3 regions of the Streptomyces sp. ITFR-16 genome follow, and region 2 is predicted to be linked to each of the others. Evidence: riboswitches for the same ligand, from Rfam matches in the RefSeq annotation. Region 2 holds a riboswitch; each other region holds the start of a gene.
What was found. A riboswitch is a leader RNA that binds a small molecule or an ion and turns the genes downstream of it on or off. The one in region 2 is predicted to bind cyclic di-AMP.
Positions count from the first base shown of each region.

Region 1: it holds a riboswitch for cyclic di-AMP, as region 2 does, so the genes downstream of both, RLT58_RS16590 (M23 family metallopeptidase) here and RLT58_RS03715 (M23 family metallopeptidase) in region 2, are expected to answer to the same signal.
Region 3: it holds a riboswitch for cyclic di-AMP, as region 2 does, so the genes downstream of both, RLT58_RS31170 (C40 family peptidase) here and RLT58_RS03715 (M23 family metallopeptidase) in region 2, are expected to answer to the same signal.

Region 1 is NZ_CP134609.1:3,726,476-3,731,781, forward strand. It holds gene RLT58_RS16580 (PrsW family glutamic-type intramembrane protease) at 1-507, shown strand, start outside; gene RLT58_RS16585 (aldo/keto reductase) at 504-1,448, opposite strand; gene RLT58_RS16590 (M23 family metallopeptidase) at 1,607-2,758, opposite strand; cyclic di-AMP (ydaO/yuaA leader) riboswitch at 2,770-2,924, opposite strand; gene RLT58_RS16595 (PP2C family protein-serine/threonine phosphatase) at 3,191-4,312, opposite strand; tRNA gene RLT58_RS16600 (tRNA-Met) at 4,519-4,592, opposite strand; gene RLT58_RS16605 (SHOCT domain-containing protein) at 4,750-5,160, shown strand; tRNA gene RLT58_RS16610 (tRNA-Lys) at 5,237-5,306, opposite strand, start outside.
Region 2 is NZ_CP134609.1:798,560-803,865, forward strand. It holds gene RLT58_RS03710 (SGNH/GDSL hydrolase family protein) at 1-322, opposite strand, end outside; gene RLT58_RS03715 (M23 family metallopeptidase) at 506-1,453, opposite strand; cyclic di-AMP (ydaO/yuaA leader) riboswitch at 1,459-1,645, opposite strand; partial or broken gene RLT58_RS03720 (alpha-galactosidase) at 1,907-2,641, opposite strand; gene RLT58_RS03725 (tyrosine-protein phosphatase) at 2,819-3,631, shown strand; gene RLT58_RS03730 (DUF6126 family protein) at 3,645-3,821, opposite strand; gene RLT58_RS03735 (helix-turn-helix domain-containing protein) at 3,866-4,474, opposite strand; gene RLT58_RS03740 (aspartate aminotransferase family protein) at 4,551-5,306, opposite strand, start outside.
Region 3 is NZ_CP134609.1:6,993,251-6,998,556, reverse strand. It holds gene RLT58_RS31180 (ATP-dependent Clp protease proteolytic subunit) at 1-559, shown strand, start outside; gene RLT58_RS31175 (hypothetical protein) at 567-875, shown strand; cyclic di-AMP (ydaO/yuaA leader) riboswitch at 1,181-1,376, shown strand; gene RLT58_RS31170 (C40 family peptidase) at 1,380-1,853, shown strand; gene RLT58_RS31165 (LysE family translocator) at 1,863-2,504, opposite strand; partial or broken gene RLT58_RS31160 (LysR family transcriptional regulator) at 2,577-3,496, shown strand; gene RLT58_RS31155 (ATP-binding protein) at 3,519-3,950, opposite strand; gene RLT58_RS31150 (helix-turn-helix domain-containing protein) at 4,157-5,017, shown strand; gene RLT58_RS31145 (DUF397 domain-containing protein) at 5,043-5,249, shown strand; gene RLT58_RS31140 (8-amino-7-oxononanoate synthase) at 5,272-5,306, opposite strand, start outside.

The DNA of each region.
Region 1 (5,306 bases), 2.9 Mb from region 2:
GCAGCCGCCGCACACCCCTACGCCCCCGCGCATCACGCGCCGCAGACACCCGCGTCGGCGGCGGGCCGGGCCCGGGAGCACGGCAGGGCGGCGGCCCGTACGGTCGGCGAGTACGAGGCGTTCGCGACATCACTGGCGCTGCTGCGCCGGCAGGCCCGCCGGGGCACAGCGGGCCCGGACTACGCCGAACGCGAGCTGGAGCTGCTGCACCACCTGTGGCAGCGCAGACAGATCGCCGGCCCCGCCCTGGTCTTCGCGGCCCGGACCACGGGCCGGCTGCGCCCCGCCCACCTGCCCCCGCAGCCCCGCCCGTACCAGGGGTACGGATACGGGCAGCCCTACGGCGGCCATGCCCCGTACCCGTACGCCCCGCCGCAGTACGGCGCCGGCCCGTACCCCGCGCAGCAGTACGGCAGCCCCCAGTACGGCCAGCAGCCCTACGGCACCGCGCCGTACAACCCCGCCCCGCCGTACGGGTACGGCCACAACCCCCCGCCGCAGTCCTAGGCGGAGGCCTCGGTGAGCGTGGTCAGTTCCTGGTCCGTCAGCCGCAGGTCGGCGACCGCCAGCAGGGCCGGAAGCTGCTCGACCGTACGGGCGGAGGCGATCGGTGCGGCGACCGTCGGCCGGGACGCGAGCCACGCCAGCGCCACGGTCGCGATCTCCGCGTCCCGCTCCCGCGCCACCGCGTCGAGTGCGGCCAGGACCTTCTGTCCGCGCTCCGAATCCAGGTGGGCGCCCGCCTTTCCGGCCCGGACGCTGTCCACCGAGGTCCCCGGACGGTACTTGCCGGTGAGGAAGCCGGAGGCCAGCGCGAAGTACGGGACGGCCGCGAGCCCGGCCTCGGCCGCGGTGTCCTGGAGCTCGCCCTCGTAGGTGTCGCGGGAGACCAGGTTGTAGTGCGGCTGGAGCGCCGCATAGCGGGCCAGCCCCTCGCGCTCGGAGAACTCGAGCGAGGCGCGCAGCCGCTCCGGGCTGATGTTGGAGGCGGCGATCTCGCGGACCTTGCCGTCCTTCACAAGCTGGTCGAGGGCGGTGATGATCTCCTCGACGGGCACGGTCTCGTCGTCGAAGTGCGTGTAGTAGAGGTCGATGTGGTCGGTGCCGAGCCGGCGCAGCGACTCCTCGGCGGCGGCCTTGATGGTGGTCTCCGAGAGCCCCTTGTACGCGGGGTGGGCGCCGACCTTGGTGGCCACCAGGATGTCGGACCGGTTGCCGCGCGCGGCCAGCCACTTGCCGATGATCGTCTCCGACTCGCCGCCCTCGTTGCCCTCCACCCAGGAGGAGTAGGCGTCGGCGGTGTCGATGAAGTTCCCGCCGGCCGCAGCGTACGCGTCGAGAACGGCGAACGAGCGGTCCTCGTCCGCGCTCCAGCCGAAGACGTTGCCGCCGAGGGCGAGCGGGAAGACCTGGAGGTCGGACGAGCCGAGCTTGCGAAGTGAAGTCATGGGTGGAACAACCGGTTCCGACCGCTCCGCTTTTCCATGCCGTGTACACCCAATCCGGCGGGAGCGGGCCGGCCGGCGCAGACCGGCAGCCCTGACGTCGGGGGGTGAGCGTCAGGACTGCCGGGGTCGGGGCGGCCGGGAATCCGGCCGGGGGGCGGTCAGACCGTGAGGCCCCGGGCGCGCAGCCAGGCCATCGGGTCGATGCCCGTGCCGTCGGGGGTGTGGACCTCCAGGTGGAGGTGGGGTCCGGTCACGTTGCCGGTCGCGCCGACGCGTCCGATGGTGTCGCCGGTGGTGACCTTCTGGCCGACCGCGACATCGATCGAGGACTGGTGGCAGAACCACAGCTCCGTGCCGTCCTCCAGCTCCAGGACCGTGCGGTAGCCGTACGAGCCCGAGTAGCCGGCCGACTTGATCGTGCCGCTGTGGATGGCCTTGATCGGCGTACCGGTCGGCGCCGCGAAGTCGAGGCCCGTGTGATAGCCGGAGGACCACATCGAACCGGCCTCGCCGAACGTCGAGGTGATCGTGTACGAGGTGGTGGGCAGCGAGTAGCTGGCGGCGAGCTTGGCCAGCCGCAGCGCCTCGGCCTTCTTCTTGGCCTCCTCGGCCGCCTTCTTCTTCTCGGCGGCGACCTTGGCCTCGGCGGCGTCCTGCTGCTTCTTCGCCTCGGCGGCCGCCTTCTCCGCGGCGGCCTTCTCCTCGGCCGCCTTGGCCTCGGCGTCGGCGGCGCCCTGCTGCTGCTCGGCCTGCTGGAGGATGCGGGCGCGGAGCGCCTCACCGGCGTCCGTGGTGCCCTGCTCGGCCTCGGCGGTGGTGATGCCGGCGGTGGTCAGGGGGGCGGAGGCGGTCGCGGTCTCGGGCTTCCCGGCGTCGGACTCGCCCGAGAACAACGCGCTCACGCCCGGGAGGGACTTGGCGTCGGGGAGATTGTCCGCGATGGAATCGGGAAGAGAGATGGAGACCGGCGGCTTGCTCTGCGCGGTGGCCATGCCACCCGCACCGACGGCCGCGATGACACCGACGCCGAGGACGGTGGAGCTGCGGGCCAGACCATTGCGCTGCTTGGCGACGCGGTGCTTGCCGCGCACGGGACGGACGGACTCCTCGGTGGGATTCCATTCCTCCCAGGCCCGGTCGGCCTCGGCCTCGTCGGCGCGGAAGCCGTTGCCGAAGTCGCTGCCCCGATCGGTGCCGTAGTCGCTCCCGTGATCAGGACCGAACGCGGTGCCGGGCCCGGCCGTGAAGTCATGGCTGTACTCGGGCACGAACCGGGAGGGTGATTCGGGGGCAGGCTTGTTGGACGCCACGGGGGCGCACTCCTTTCCTTCCTTCTCGCCTACCGGGTTAGCTGACGGGTTCGGAGCAGGAAGGTCTCCTACGGGTGCCTCCGTCTCATGAGCAAGACAGAGATGCCCGATTCACCCCATGTAGGTGGTTCCCCGGTTCCCTTGCGGAATTCGGCGCTCGCGCACGGTGCCGCCACTGACGGCGGCTGGGACAACCGCGCTGCGTTATCGAACGTTAATAGACAGACGGGTCCGATTCCAAGCTGTTCCCACTGATCGTTCACGTCTTTGGCCTGGACTTTACGGGACACAACCGGGTGGAATCGGGCGAGTTGAACACCCGTCGGACACGACCCTATTTCTGACGTTGCGTCAAATGTTATGCGGAGGGGTGTCCTTCGACTACGGACGGTGGCACCGTCCCACGGCCCGCGCCTTCCCGTGCCCCGCAGGTCATCCGGCACCCTCGCCCAGACCCACGATCTTCACGGTCCTGCGCCGGTCGGGCTGCCCCTTCGCCGGCCGGACGACCGCGAGCAGCGCCATGTCGTCCGTCGACTCGCCCCCGGTGTGCAGCCGTACGTCGTCGGTCAGCGCGGACAGCAGCTCCTCGGGCCCCGGGAAGAGCCGCCCGCGCAGCCGTTCCGCCGGGTCGTAGAAGACACCCTCCGCGTTGCGGGCCTCGGAGAGGCCGTCCGTGTAGAACAGCAGCGTCCCCCCGTCCGGCAGCTGCCACTCGTCCGCGCGGTCCGGCCAGACACCCAGGTCCATGCCGAGCGGCAGCGCGGGCACCGAGGGCGCCAGCACCTCCAGCGCCCCGTCCTTGTGCAGCAGCAGCGGCTCGGGGTGGCCGCGGTTGACGATCCGTACCAGCGGGGCACCCGGCGGGATCTCCGCGAGCACGGCGGTGATGAACCCCTCGACGGCGTCGAGACCGCCCTGCCGGCTCGACTCGCGGGCCAGCGCGCGCTCCAGCCGCTGCGCCACGCCCTCCAGCGACTTCTCCTGCTCGGCCGCCTCCCGGAACGCGCCGATGACGATCGCCACCGCCTCGACCGCGTCCAGCCCCTTGCCCCGTACGTCACCGACCACCAGCCGCACGCCCTGCGGGGTGTCGGTCACCGAGAACAGGTCGCCGCCGACGAACTCGTCCGCCTGCGCCGCCTCGTAGCGCGCCGCCACCTGGAGACCGCCGATCCGCTCGGCCGGGGTGGGCAGCACCGCCCGCATGGCGGTCTCCGCGATGACCCGGGCCGAGGCCAGCTGCTCGTTGCTGCGCCGCACGACCCCGTTGATCACGACGGCGAGCACCGAGACCGTGAGGACGGTGAGCAGTTCACTGGTGAGGACCACGCCCGGCAGGGTGCCGCCGTACAGCACCTTCACGGCGACGGCGAGCAGCGCGGCGATCCCGACCCGGACCGTGCTGCCCAGCGTGAAGAACGGAGCGGCGATCAGCGGGGCGGCCGCGAACATCGGCACGGCCGTGAAGACGGGCGGGGTGAGGAAGTCGAACAGCACACCCACGACGATCATCAGCGCGGGCAGCGCCCGGACGAACCGGCGGGTCCCCACGCCTCCGGGATGTCCCCTCCGCTGCTGCTCCCGCATCCCCACCTGTGGTCTCCTGCCCGGTGCACCCACGGCCGCGGACGGTACCGCGCACCACTCCCAGCCTTCCCGGACCGGAGTCGCGGGGCGACTCCTCGTCGGCCAATGGGGGGTACCCCTCAACGAATCAGGCCCGGCACGCTGTATGCATGCCGGGCCTGATTCTTCAGTAGCGGGGACAGGATTTGAACCTGCGACCTCTGGGTTATGAGCCCAGCGAGCTACCGAGCTGCTCCACCCCGCGTCGGTAAACACAACTCTACGGCATGTTCGGCGCACTCATGACCACGGTCGCGGCGGGCGGGCCGCCACCGACGGGCGAGGGGGTAAATGCGGTGATATGACTGTTTTCGGATTCGGCTTTCGGAATCAGCCATTCGACGCGGCGCCTGGAGTGGACCATGGACGACTACCCCCTGCTCAACCTGTTCTGGACGATGCTCTGGTTCTTCCTGTGGATCATGTGGCTGTTCCTGCTGTTCCGGGTCATCATGGACATCTTCCGCAGCGACGACCTGGGCGGATGGGCCAAGGCCGGCTGGCTGATCCTGGCCCTGGTGCTGCCGTATCTCGGCGTCCTGATCTACGTGATCGCCCGCGGCAAGTCCATGAGCAAGCGCGACGTGAAGGAAGCGAAGGAGCGGGACGCGGCATTCAAGGCGTACGTACGGGACGCCGCCGGCACCGGCGAGGGCGGCGGCTCCTCGAAGAGCAGCCACGTCGAGGACCTGGCGAAACTCGCCGACCTCAAGGACAAGGGCGCGATCTCGGACGAGGAGTACCAGCGGGCGAAGACGAAGCTCCTGGTCTGACGCGAGCCGGGGGCGCACCCGGACACGGACACAGAGCGGCCCCGGACCGGCGCAGTGCCGGCCCGGGGCCGCGAGGTAGGCCGTGTGGGACTCGAACCCACAACCAACGGATTAAAAGTCCGCTGCTCTGACCAATTGAGCTAACG
Region 2 (5,306 bases):
AGAAGCTCACCAGATCGGGGGCGAGTTCCTTGGCGCGGGGCACCTGCTCCTCGACTATCTGGTCGAGGAGGCGTCCTCGTACGGCGAGATTGGCGTAGCGGAAGTTTCCGTGTGCGGAGCCCGCGGCCTCGGTCGCCGCGTCGGGGGCCGGGAGCTGGTCCGCGAGGAGTACCGCGAGCCGGTCAGCCCAGCCGACGAACGTTCCGTCCGGGCCGGGGTCACCGACTCCCTCGGTGAAGCTGTCGCCAATCGCCGCGTACGACTCGATGGCGCCCTGTCGGTTGATGACGCCCTGTCGGATGTTTCTCGAATCGTCTGCCACAAGCGCATATCCTGCACCGCCGAATGTGACCTACGCGACCGTAATATGGGGTTGACGGGTGGTGAGATAGACCACCCGGTCAGTTTTCGGTAAAGGGGGAATAAGCAGAGGGACGGTGCGCCGCCGCGCACCGCCCCTCTCTGCCTTGCCGCGGCCCGGATCACCGGGCCGGTACCGCTCGGATCAGACGTTGATCCCGTGGGCCGCCAGGTAGGCGATCGGGTCGATGTCCGAGCCGTAGGCCGGGCCCGTGCGGATCTCGAAGTGCAGGTGCGGGCCGGTGGCGTTGCCGGTGGCGCCGGAGAGGCCGACCTGCTGGCCCGCGGTCACGGTCTGGCCCGCCGAGACGGAGAGCGAGGACATGTGGCCGTACTGCGAGTAGTGGCCGTCGGCGTGCTTGATGACGACCTCGTTGCCGTACGCGCCGCCCCAGCCGGCGGTGACGACGGTGCCGGAGGTGATGGCCTTCACGCTGGTGCCGGTGGCGACGGGGAAGTCGATGCCGGTGTGGCTGCCGCTGGACCAGTTGGAGCCGGAGGCGCGGTAGGCGGTGGTGTGGTTGCCCGGGACCGGGTGGACGTAACCGGAGTCGTTGCTCTGGGTCGCCGGGGCCGAGGTCTCCTTGGACGACGAGGCGTCGGAGGAGGAAGAGGCGGACGAGTCGGAGGCGGTGGACGCCTTCGTCTCGGTCTTGGCCGGGGCCTTGGGAGCGGCCTTCGGGGCGGCCTTCGACGGGGTGGAGGTGGTCGAGGCGTGGCCCCAGCTCTTGCCGCCGAGCGTCAGCTTCATGCCCGGGAAGATCAGGCTCGGGTTGTCGCCGACGACCTCGCGGTTGTCCTGGTACAGCTTCTCCCAGCCGCCCTTGAGCTTGTGCTCGGCGGCGATCTTGGAGAGGTAGTCGCCGGAGACCACGGAGTAGGTCGTGGTGCCGGAGTGCTTCTTCGCGGCCTTGGCCGGCGTGGTGTGCGCGGCGGCCGACTTCGAGGTGGCCGGGGCGGTCTGCTCTGCGGCGTGGGCACCGGTGGCGCCGAGCAGCGGAAGCGCGATGACGGCTCCGCCGGCGCTCGCGGCGACGACGCCGCGGGCGATGGTGCTGGACTTGGGACGGCGGTGCTTACCCGAATTGGGCATGAAGGATTTCCTCTCCGGCGCCTGCGAGGTGAGCTGTCGGGTTCGGGCTGGAGATGCCCGGCCGCGCCTGGCGCGGCTTCACCCCGAGCCGGCCGGATCTCCCGGTCGGCGGCTTACCTGGTTCCCCCGCTCCTGCCACACGGTGAGTGGGTGCGAATTCCGGACGGCGGCAGGATTAGGCGTTCCATCCGGATTGACATGGAACGTAAGCGAGCCGGGACGGCGGAAACAAGCCATGGGTTCCGCGCCGCATTCCGCACCGGAAATCCGGCGCGGAATTCCCGTCACACTCCGTGGATTACGGATCTTGGCTTTCCGCGCGGCGCACGGAGTACCCGCCCGGCGCGCCGCCACACACCGTCACGGATATGATCCCGCTCACGAGAGGGTGATCATCTCCCTTATAAGCAGGGCATGTTCGACTAAAAGCCTCAATACGGACATGTCGCGCCCTCATGCGCGACGCAGCCGCAGCACCCCCGCATCGAGATCGCCGCGCAGCCCGGTGTGCAGCCCCTCCTGGTGAAGCAGCGCCGAACCGTGGTGCACCACCCCCGAGTCCACGCAGACATAGGCCGCCTCCGGGTCCAGCCCGCGCAGCCGCAGGGCCGGCGGCCGCTCCCCGTACCGCTGGGCCTCCAGCCACATCAGTACGACGGTCTCCGCACCCCGTACGTACTGCACCGCGCTCAGCCCGCCGCGTGGCGGACGCAGCCGGTACAGCTCCCCCAGCTGCACCACGGGACGGATCTCCTTGTACAGCTCCACCCAGCCCCGCGCCTCGGCCAGCTCCGCGTCGCTCCACTCCGCGAGGTCGCCGCCGACGCCGAGCACCCCGGCCATGGCGCTCACGAACCGGAAGCGCAGCGAGGACACCCGGCCGTTCAGCTGGCCGTTCGGGCTGTCCGTGACCCACGCCGCCATCACCCGCGCCGGGTGGATCTGCCCGAAGCCCTCCTGGATGGCGAGCCGGTCCAGCGGATCGGTGTTGTCCGAGGTCCACACCTGGTCCGTACGGGAGAGGATCCCCAGGTCGATCCGGCCGCCGCCGCCCGAGCAGGACTCGAAGGCGACCCCGGGGTGGGCGGCCCGCAGCCGGTCGATCAGCGCGTAGAGGCCGTGCACATGCTCGGTCCAGAGCCTCTGCGGATACTCCTCGCCCGGCCAGCCGGCATCGGTGAAGCAGCGGCACAAATTCACACAGTTCCGCACATCATCGACCGGGCGGAGAGGGAGGGCAATGCCTCGCGCACACCGGAAAGGGGGACGCCGCCCGAGATGATTGGCGGTGGAATCAATGTCGTATCGTCACGAGAGTGGACCCGTCGGCGAGCCGCGCCGGTGGCAGATTCTCCAGGAGCGACCGTGACGCAGCAGCTGCCGCAGACCCCGTCGACGGAACCCGAACTGGCCGGGATCCGCAATTTCCGTGACGTGGGCGGGCTGCCCACCACGGACGGCCGCCGGGTGCGCTACGGACGGCTCTACCGCAGCGGTCACCTCGCGCACGCCACCCCCGAGGACACCGCCTTCCTGACCGGTCTCGGGCTGCACACGGTCTTCGACTTCCGCAACGCGGCCGACCACAAGCTGGACGGCCTCGACGTGGAGCTGCCCGGCGTGCGCAACGTGAGCATCCCGCTCAGCGACCCGGCGGACGGCGCGGAGTTCTGGCGGATGGTGCGCGACGGCAACATGACCGAGCTGCGTTCGATCCTCGCCGACGGCAAGGGGACGGCCCGCATGGTCGCCTCGTACCGCACGATCATCCTGGAGCGGACCGCCGAACACAGCCGGGTGCTGCACGCACTGGCCGAGGACAGCGTCCCCGCCCTGATGCACTGCGCGGCCGGCAAGGACCGGGCGGGGCTCTCCATCGCGGTCTCCCTGCTCGCCCTCGGCGTCGAGCGCGAGGCCATCGAGGCCGACTACCTCAAGTCCAACGACGCGCACCGCCGTTACCGCGTCAAGCGCAGCGACACCTCCGCGGCCGGGATGTCACCCGAGGTGATGGAGCTGCTCAACCCGCTCTTCGGTGCCCAGCCCGACTACCTCGCCGCCGCCTTCGCCGCCATCGACGAGACCTGGGGAAGCACCGACCGCTATCTCTCCGACGGGCTGAAGCTCGCCCCCGCCACGCGCGAGCGGCTGCGCGAACGGCTCCTCGACGAGGGCTGAGCGGCGCGCGGGGCTACTGGTTGTGCATCCCGACCGCGAACAGCAGGTAGAGGAAGCCGGCGATGACATGCCCCGCCACCAGATAGGCGAAGAGCCGGATGACGAGCCCGCGCGGCATCTTCTTCTCCTGCGGGTCGTACGCCTTCGTCCGGGCCGGGGTGAGCGGGTCGTAGTTCTCGGAATCGGACATGACGGGTCCTCTCTGGCCACCGGCGGGCCGGTGGCGGCTACGCCTCAGCGACGGTGGATGCCGCTGCCGAGACACAGCTCGGCGGCGGGGCTCTGCAGCAGGGTGTGGACGAAGAGCAGCTCGGCGCCCTCGGGGACGGGGGCCTCGATCCGGTGCGGGGTGAGCGAGTCGAAGTGCGCGCTGTCCCCGGGGGCGAGGTCGTGGACCGTCTCGCCCAGGGTCACCCGGAGCCGCCCGGCCAGGACGTACAGCCACTCCTCGCCGGGGTGGACGCGCACCAGATCGCCCTGGGCGCCGTGCGGGACCCGGACGCGCAGCGCCTGCATGGCCCGTCCGGAGCCGCCGGCCTGCTGGTACATCCAGCCGTCGGCCTCGGGGCCCTCGAAGCCCCGGCTCCGGACGATCGCGTCACGTTCCGGGGGCATCTCGCCCAGCAGCTCGGAGACCGTCGTACCGTAGATCCTGGCGAGGCCCAGCAGCATGGGCAGCGAGGGCTGACGCCGGCCGGTCTCGAGCCGGGACAGATGGGCGGGCGAGAGTCCGGCCCGCTGGGCGGCGGTCTCCAGGGTGAGACCGCGGCCGCGGCGCAGGTCGCGCAGGCGAGGGGCGACACCGGGCAGCTCGTCGGCCGCCCCCGCATCCGGAGGATTCATGCCTCCATTGGGCCAGGATCTTTCCTCGGAGGCAACTTTCTTGCCTCCGAGGCAAAACCCCTCGATCGGCCGCCGGTCAGCGGTTGGCGACCGCCTGTTTCACCAGGGTCCGGCCGAAGTCCCACATCAGTCCGCCGCCGCTGTGCGCGTCGTCCATCACGGCGGTGAAGGCGCTCACGAACCGGTCCACGTCCGCCTCGTCGATCACCAGCGGCGGAATCAGCTTGATCACTTCGAGGTGGTCGCCGGAGACCTGGGTGAGGATCCGGTGCTTCTGGAGCAGCGGTACGACCACCATCTGCGCGAAGAGCCCCTTGCGGGCGGCCTGGAGCATGGTCCAGCGGCTGCGCAGCTTGAGCGAGGTGGGCCGGCCGAACTCGATGCCGATCATCAGCCCGCGCCCGCGCACCTCGTGCAGCAGCTCATAGCGGTCGACCAGCGCGGCCAGCCGCTCGCGCAGCAGGTCACCGGTGCGGCGCGCGTGCGCCACGGTCTCCTCGTCCTCCATCACCGCGAGGACCGCGAGGCCGGCGGCCATCGCCTGGGCGTTGGAGCCGAAGCTCGCCGAGTGGACCAGGACGCGGTCCATCGAGGAGTAGACGCGCTTGAAGATCCAGTCCTTGCCGAGCGTCGCGCCGACCGGCACATAGCCGCCGGAGAGCGCCTTGGCGACACAGACCAGATCGGGTTCCACCCCCTCCTCGTGCTGGTAGGCGTAGAAGTCGCCGGTCCTGCCCAGGCCGGTCTGCACCTCGTCGGCGATGAGCAGGGCCTTGTGCCGGTGCAGCAGCTCCTGGGCCTCGCGCAGGAAGCCGGGCGGCGCGGCGTGCAC
Region 3 (5,306 bases), 6.2 Mb from region 2:
CCCGTACTCCAAGCTCCTCGGCGAGCGGATCGTCTTCCTCGGCACGCCCGTCGACGACACCGCGGCCAACGATCTGATCGCGCAGTTCATGTACCTGGAGCACGACGCGCCCGACCGGCCCGTCTCGCTGTACATCAACTCGCCGGGCGGCTCGTTCGGCGCCATGACCGCCGTCTACGACACGATGTCCTTCCTCTCCTGCGAGGTGGAGACCTTCTGTCTCGGCCAGGCCGGCGGCGACGCGGCCGTGCTGCTCGCGGCGGGCGCCCCCGGGCGGCGGCACGCCCTGCCCGGGGCCCGGGTGGTGGTACAGCAGCCCGAACTGCGGGAGCCCGTCCAGGGACAGCCGTCCGATCTGGAGATCGAGGCGCGGGAGCTGGCCCGGATGCGCGAGACGCTGACCGGCATCCTCGCCCGGCACACGGGACGCTCCGCCGGACAGGTCACCGCGGACACCGAACGCGACCTCGTCCTGGACGCCGAAGGCGCCCTCGCATACGGGCTGGTCGACCACATCGTGCGCGACCGCGTCCCCTCGCCACCGCCGGCCGGGCGGTGAACCCGGCATGCAGCCGCCGGAGTTCACACCGCTGCCCGCCCTGACCCGGGCCGAGGCCGAGTTCATCGACCGCTATCTGCAAGTCGTCGACCAGCTCGGCAGGATCAATCCGGCGCGCGGCGACGACACCTACGGCGCCCTGCGCGCCGCCCAGGCCCTGGCCTCGCACGCGGTCGCACTGCGGGACGCGCTCGCCCTGATGCACCGGCGGGGCGAATCACGCATCCACACCGCGACGTTGACCCGGGCCCTGCGCGCACTGGACGGCGAGCGGCGGGCGGCGCGGATCACCGTGCCGCCCGACCCACCGAGTTGATCGACTTCCGCGTACCGACACGCCCGGCGCGGGTATCGATTTTTCTCGCTCGTTCGGCGTAGGCATTCCCTCGCGCGAGGGACAACTCAACTTGCGCTTCCGGAATGAACGATGGGCGAAATCTCCCGTTACGTCGCTGGTACGGCCCGGGGCGGTGCGCGCCGCCAGTTCCCCGAAAGGACACCTGTCCACCCGAACAGGTCAGTCGTGACGAGCCTCACATATGGTCGTTTCACCTCGGAAATCCGGCACTCGGTGAGTCAAGATCCCTGGGACGACAAGCCCCCGCCACCGCGGCGGGGCGGTCCGGGCGGACGCCGAGTCCTGCCGCCGTCCGGATGCCTGGTCGACAGGAGTGGATCGGCAGGAGTGGAGGACCCGAGCACTACGGGCCGACCGTGACCGCGGTCGACCCTCGGGGTGAAGCCGCTGCAGCGGCCGGGCAACTTCGCCAGCCCGAACCCGACAGGTCATCCTTCACAGGCGGCTGACGAAGGGTTGCGCATGTCTGCGCAGGTTCATGTCCCGTCTCTGCTCGCCCGGGCCACCACGGCCTCGGTCATGACTCTCGCCGCCGTCGGCGGCACGTTGTTCGTCCCCGGTGCGGTCACCGACGCCCAGGCGGCCACCCATTCGATGAAGGCCCTCAACATCGCCGCGTCGAAGAAGGGTGCGCCCTACCGGTGGGGTGCCACCGGCCCCAGCCGCTTCGACTGTTCGGGCCTCACGCTCTACTCGTTCAAGAAGGCGGGCAAGACGCTCCCGCGCACGGCCCAGCAGCAGTACAACAAGACCCGCCACATCTCCGCCTCCAAGCGGCAGCGCGGCGACCTGGTCTTCTTCCACTCGGGCAGGAGCGTCTACCACGTGGGGATCTACGCCGGCAGCGGGAAGATCTGGCACTCGCCGAAGACCGGCGCCGTGGTCCGCCTGGAGAAGATCTGGACGAAGAGCGTCTACTACGGCCGGGTGTCCTGACGCCCCGCGTCAGTGCACCAGGGGGCCGGTCACCAGCACCAGTCCCAGCGCGGTGAGTGCCGCGCCGCTGCCGCCCTCGATCGCCCGGGCAGTCCGCGGCCGGCGCAGCCACCGGCCCAGGCGGTCCACCAGGAGCGCCACGGCCGGGAACCAGATGAGCGCCAGCACCACGACGATCGCGGCCAGCAGCAGCGTCCTGGGCAGCGGGGCGGCCCCTGCCGGGACGAACTGCGGAAGGAGGCTGAGGAAGAGCACGGGCGCCTTGGGGTTCAGCGCGTTGGTGAGGAAGCCCTGCCGCAGCGCGCGCCGGGTTCCCGGCGCGGCCTGCCCGCCGTCCCCGGCCTCCTCGGCCGGTGCCCGTCCGGAGCGGCGCCGGGCCGCGAGGAGGGCACTGATGCCCAGGTAGAGCACGTACGCCCCGCCCAGGAGCTGGACGGTGCGGAAGAGGACCGGTACGGCCACGAGTACGGCGGCCAGCCCGGCGACGGCGAGTGCGGTGTGCACGAGCAGGCCGCCGGCGACACCGAGGGCGGCGGCCACCCCCGCCGCGCGCGAGGCGAGGGCGTTGCGTACGACGACGGTGAAGTCCGCGCCCGGGAGCGCGACCATGGCGGCGGCGACCCCGACGAAGGCGGTCAGTTGTGCGTCCATGGCTCCACCCTGGACCAGCGGAGCCTTTAGCATGTACTTCCGATCTCCTGGGTCTGCCCAAAGGAATGCTTAATGTACGACCCGACACGGCTCGCCGCGCTGGTGGCGGTGGCCGAGGCCGGTTCCATCACCCGGGCCGCCGCCCGGCTCGGCTACACCGCCCCCGCGCTCTCCCAGCAGCTCGCCAAGCTGGAGCGGGAGGCGGGTGCGGCGCTGCTGGTGCGGCATCACCGGGGGGCCCGGCTGACGGCGGCCGGCGAGCTGCTGGCGGGCCGCGCCCGGCGGGTCCTGGACGAGATGGACCAGGCCCGGCACGAGCTGGCGCGGCTCGCCGGGCTCTCCGGCGGGCGGCTGCGGGTCGGCACCTTCACCACCGCCGGCATCCATCTGCTGCCCCCGGTCCTCAGCGCCTTCCGCCGGGCGCACCCGGATGTGGAGCTGGTGGTCACCGACTACGAGCCGCCGGACGGGGTGACGGCGGTCGCGGCCGGCGAGATCGACCTCGCCCTGACGCACGCCTACGAGCCGGCGGCCCCGACGCCCCTGCCCTCCGGGGTCCACGCCGAACCGCTGCTGGTCGAGGAACTGGTGCTGGTCACGGCCGTCGGGCAGGTCCTGGCCGACGGCAGCGGCAGGCTGCCGGTGACGGAACTCGCGGGCAGGCCGCTCATCAGCAGCGCGCCCACGCATCCGCCGCGCCGCGGGGTGGAGAGCGCGCTGGCCGAGGCAGGGGCGCTGCCGGCGGTGGTCTGCGAGTCGCGCCGGGCTATGCGCTGGTGTGCGCGCTGGTCAGCGCGGGGATCGGGATGGCGGTGGTGCCGGAGATGGTCGCCGCGATGTCGCCTGCGCCGCTGTCCGTGCGCCGGCTGGAACCGGGGACGTTCCGCCGGACGATCTCGGTGGTGCATCGCGGTGAAGGGACGAGTGCGGCGGCGGCGACCCTGCGCTCGCTGCTGCGCAGTGGGTTCGGACGGGCGGCCGCGACGCCGTGACCGGGGCGGGCGACCGGCCCGCTCAGTGCTGGACGGGGGTGCGCCACGGCAGGGCGATCCAGACGGTCTTACCGCCGTCGGCCGTGGGGGTGACGGTCAGCCGGCCGCCGTACTCCTTGGCCAGCGAGCGGATGATCACCATGCCCCGGCCGTTGTCCTGCTGGACCGCGGCGGGCAGCCGCTGGGGCCGGCGGGGGTGACTGTCCGTCACCCCGAGACGGAACAGCTCCTCGCGCTCCAGCCGGAGGTCCACGGTGAAGGTGGGTGACTGGCCGAAGGTGTGCTGGACGGCGTTGGTCGCGAGTTCCGAGAGGATGAGCCGGATGGTGTCCGCCTCCTCCGTACCGTCGGGGAGTCCCCAGTCGGCCAGGACCCCGGCCACGTACCTGCGGGCCGCTGAGACCGAGACCGGCTCGCTCGGCAGAGTGACGCTTGCTTCTTGATGGTCTGCCATGGCGAGCCGTCCCTTTCCCACCCGGTACCGACCCAGCGAGCGGTCCGGGTTGCGCTTCGCGCCAGATTGCCACTGATGCTGCCCTCTGTGACGACGATCCGCCAAGATATGCATATATCTGTCGCTCAAAGCGGTGAACTCTGCCCCGGATGCCCCGCACCGGCGCCACACTGTCCCCTCGTGAGGGAGCGGGAGGGAGCCGTCTCATGCACCATGGCCCTGCGGTGCGACGCCGCAAGCTCGGGGAGGAACTGCGGAGTCTGCGCCATGCGTCGGGACTCACCAGCCGGGACGCCGCACGGCTGCTGGGCTGGCACCAGTCGAAGGTGAGCCGGATCGAGACCGGCGTCAGCGGAGTCCGGCCGCAGGACGTGACCCGGCTGCTGGACGCGTACGGTCTGGACGATCCGAAACTGCGGGAGGTCCTGGCCGCGCTCGCCGGTTCGGCGGGCGGCGGCGGGGCCGGCTGGTGGCACGCCTACCGGGGCCTCATCCCTCCCCAGTACCGCGACTTCATCAGCCTGGAGTCGCAGGCCCGCACCGCCCGCACGCTGGAGACCTCGGTGGTGCCGGGTCTGCTGCAGACGGCCGAATACGCCCGCGCGGTGACCCGGGCGTCCCTGGACGGGCTGCCGGCCGGACAGCTGGACTCACTCGTGGAGGTACGGCTCGCCCGGCAGGGTGTGCTGCGGAGCGATCCGCCGCTGCGGCTGAGCGCGGTGCTGGACGAGGCGGTCCTGCGAAGGGAGGTGGGCGGCCGCCGGGTGATGCGGGAGCAGCTGCGCCATCTCGCACGCGTCGCACAGCTCCCGCACGTACAGCTGCAGTTGCTGCCGTTCTCGGTCGGCGGCTATGTCAGCCTCACCAGCCCTTTCGTAATCTTCTCATTTCCGACCGCTTCTGATCTTGACGTGGTCGTTCTTGACCATTTGACGAGTAGCCTCTACCTGGAGCGGAAAGAAGACCTCGAGGCGTACAGCTCGGCCTTCCGCACCTTGCAGACCCACGCGCTGTCGCCGGAGCACTCGTTGGAACTGATCGCCGCACTCGACCGCGGCGGTCGGTGACCCCGGACTGCCCGAGGGGGGCGTCATGTCGGATTGCCTCGCACAGCACGCGTTACGGTGGCGGCGCAGCAGCCGCAGCACGGGAATGAACAACTGTGTGGAGACCGCGGTGTTCGGCGGCCGTCAGCTGGCCGTGCGCGACTCGAAGGACGTGTCCAGGCCACCGCTCCGGTTCTCCGCCGCGGCCTGGACGTCCTTCGTCTCCGGTCTGAACGGCGGTTCCGTCCACTGACGGCCCCGGCGGGCCGGACCGGTCAGGAGGCCGGTGCGGTCCGCCGTACGATCCCCA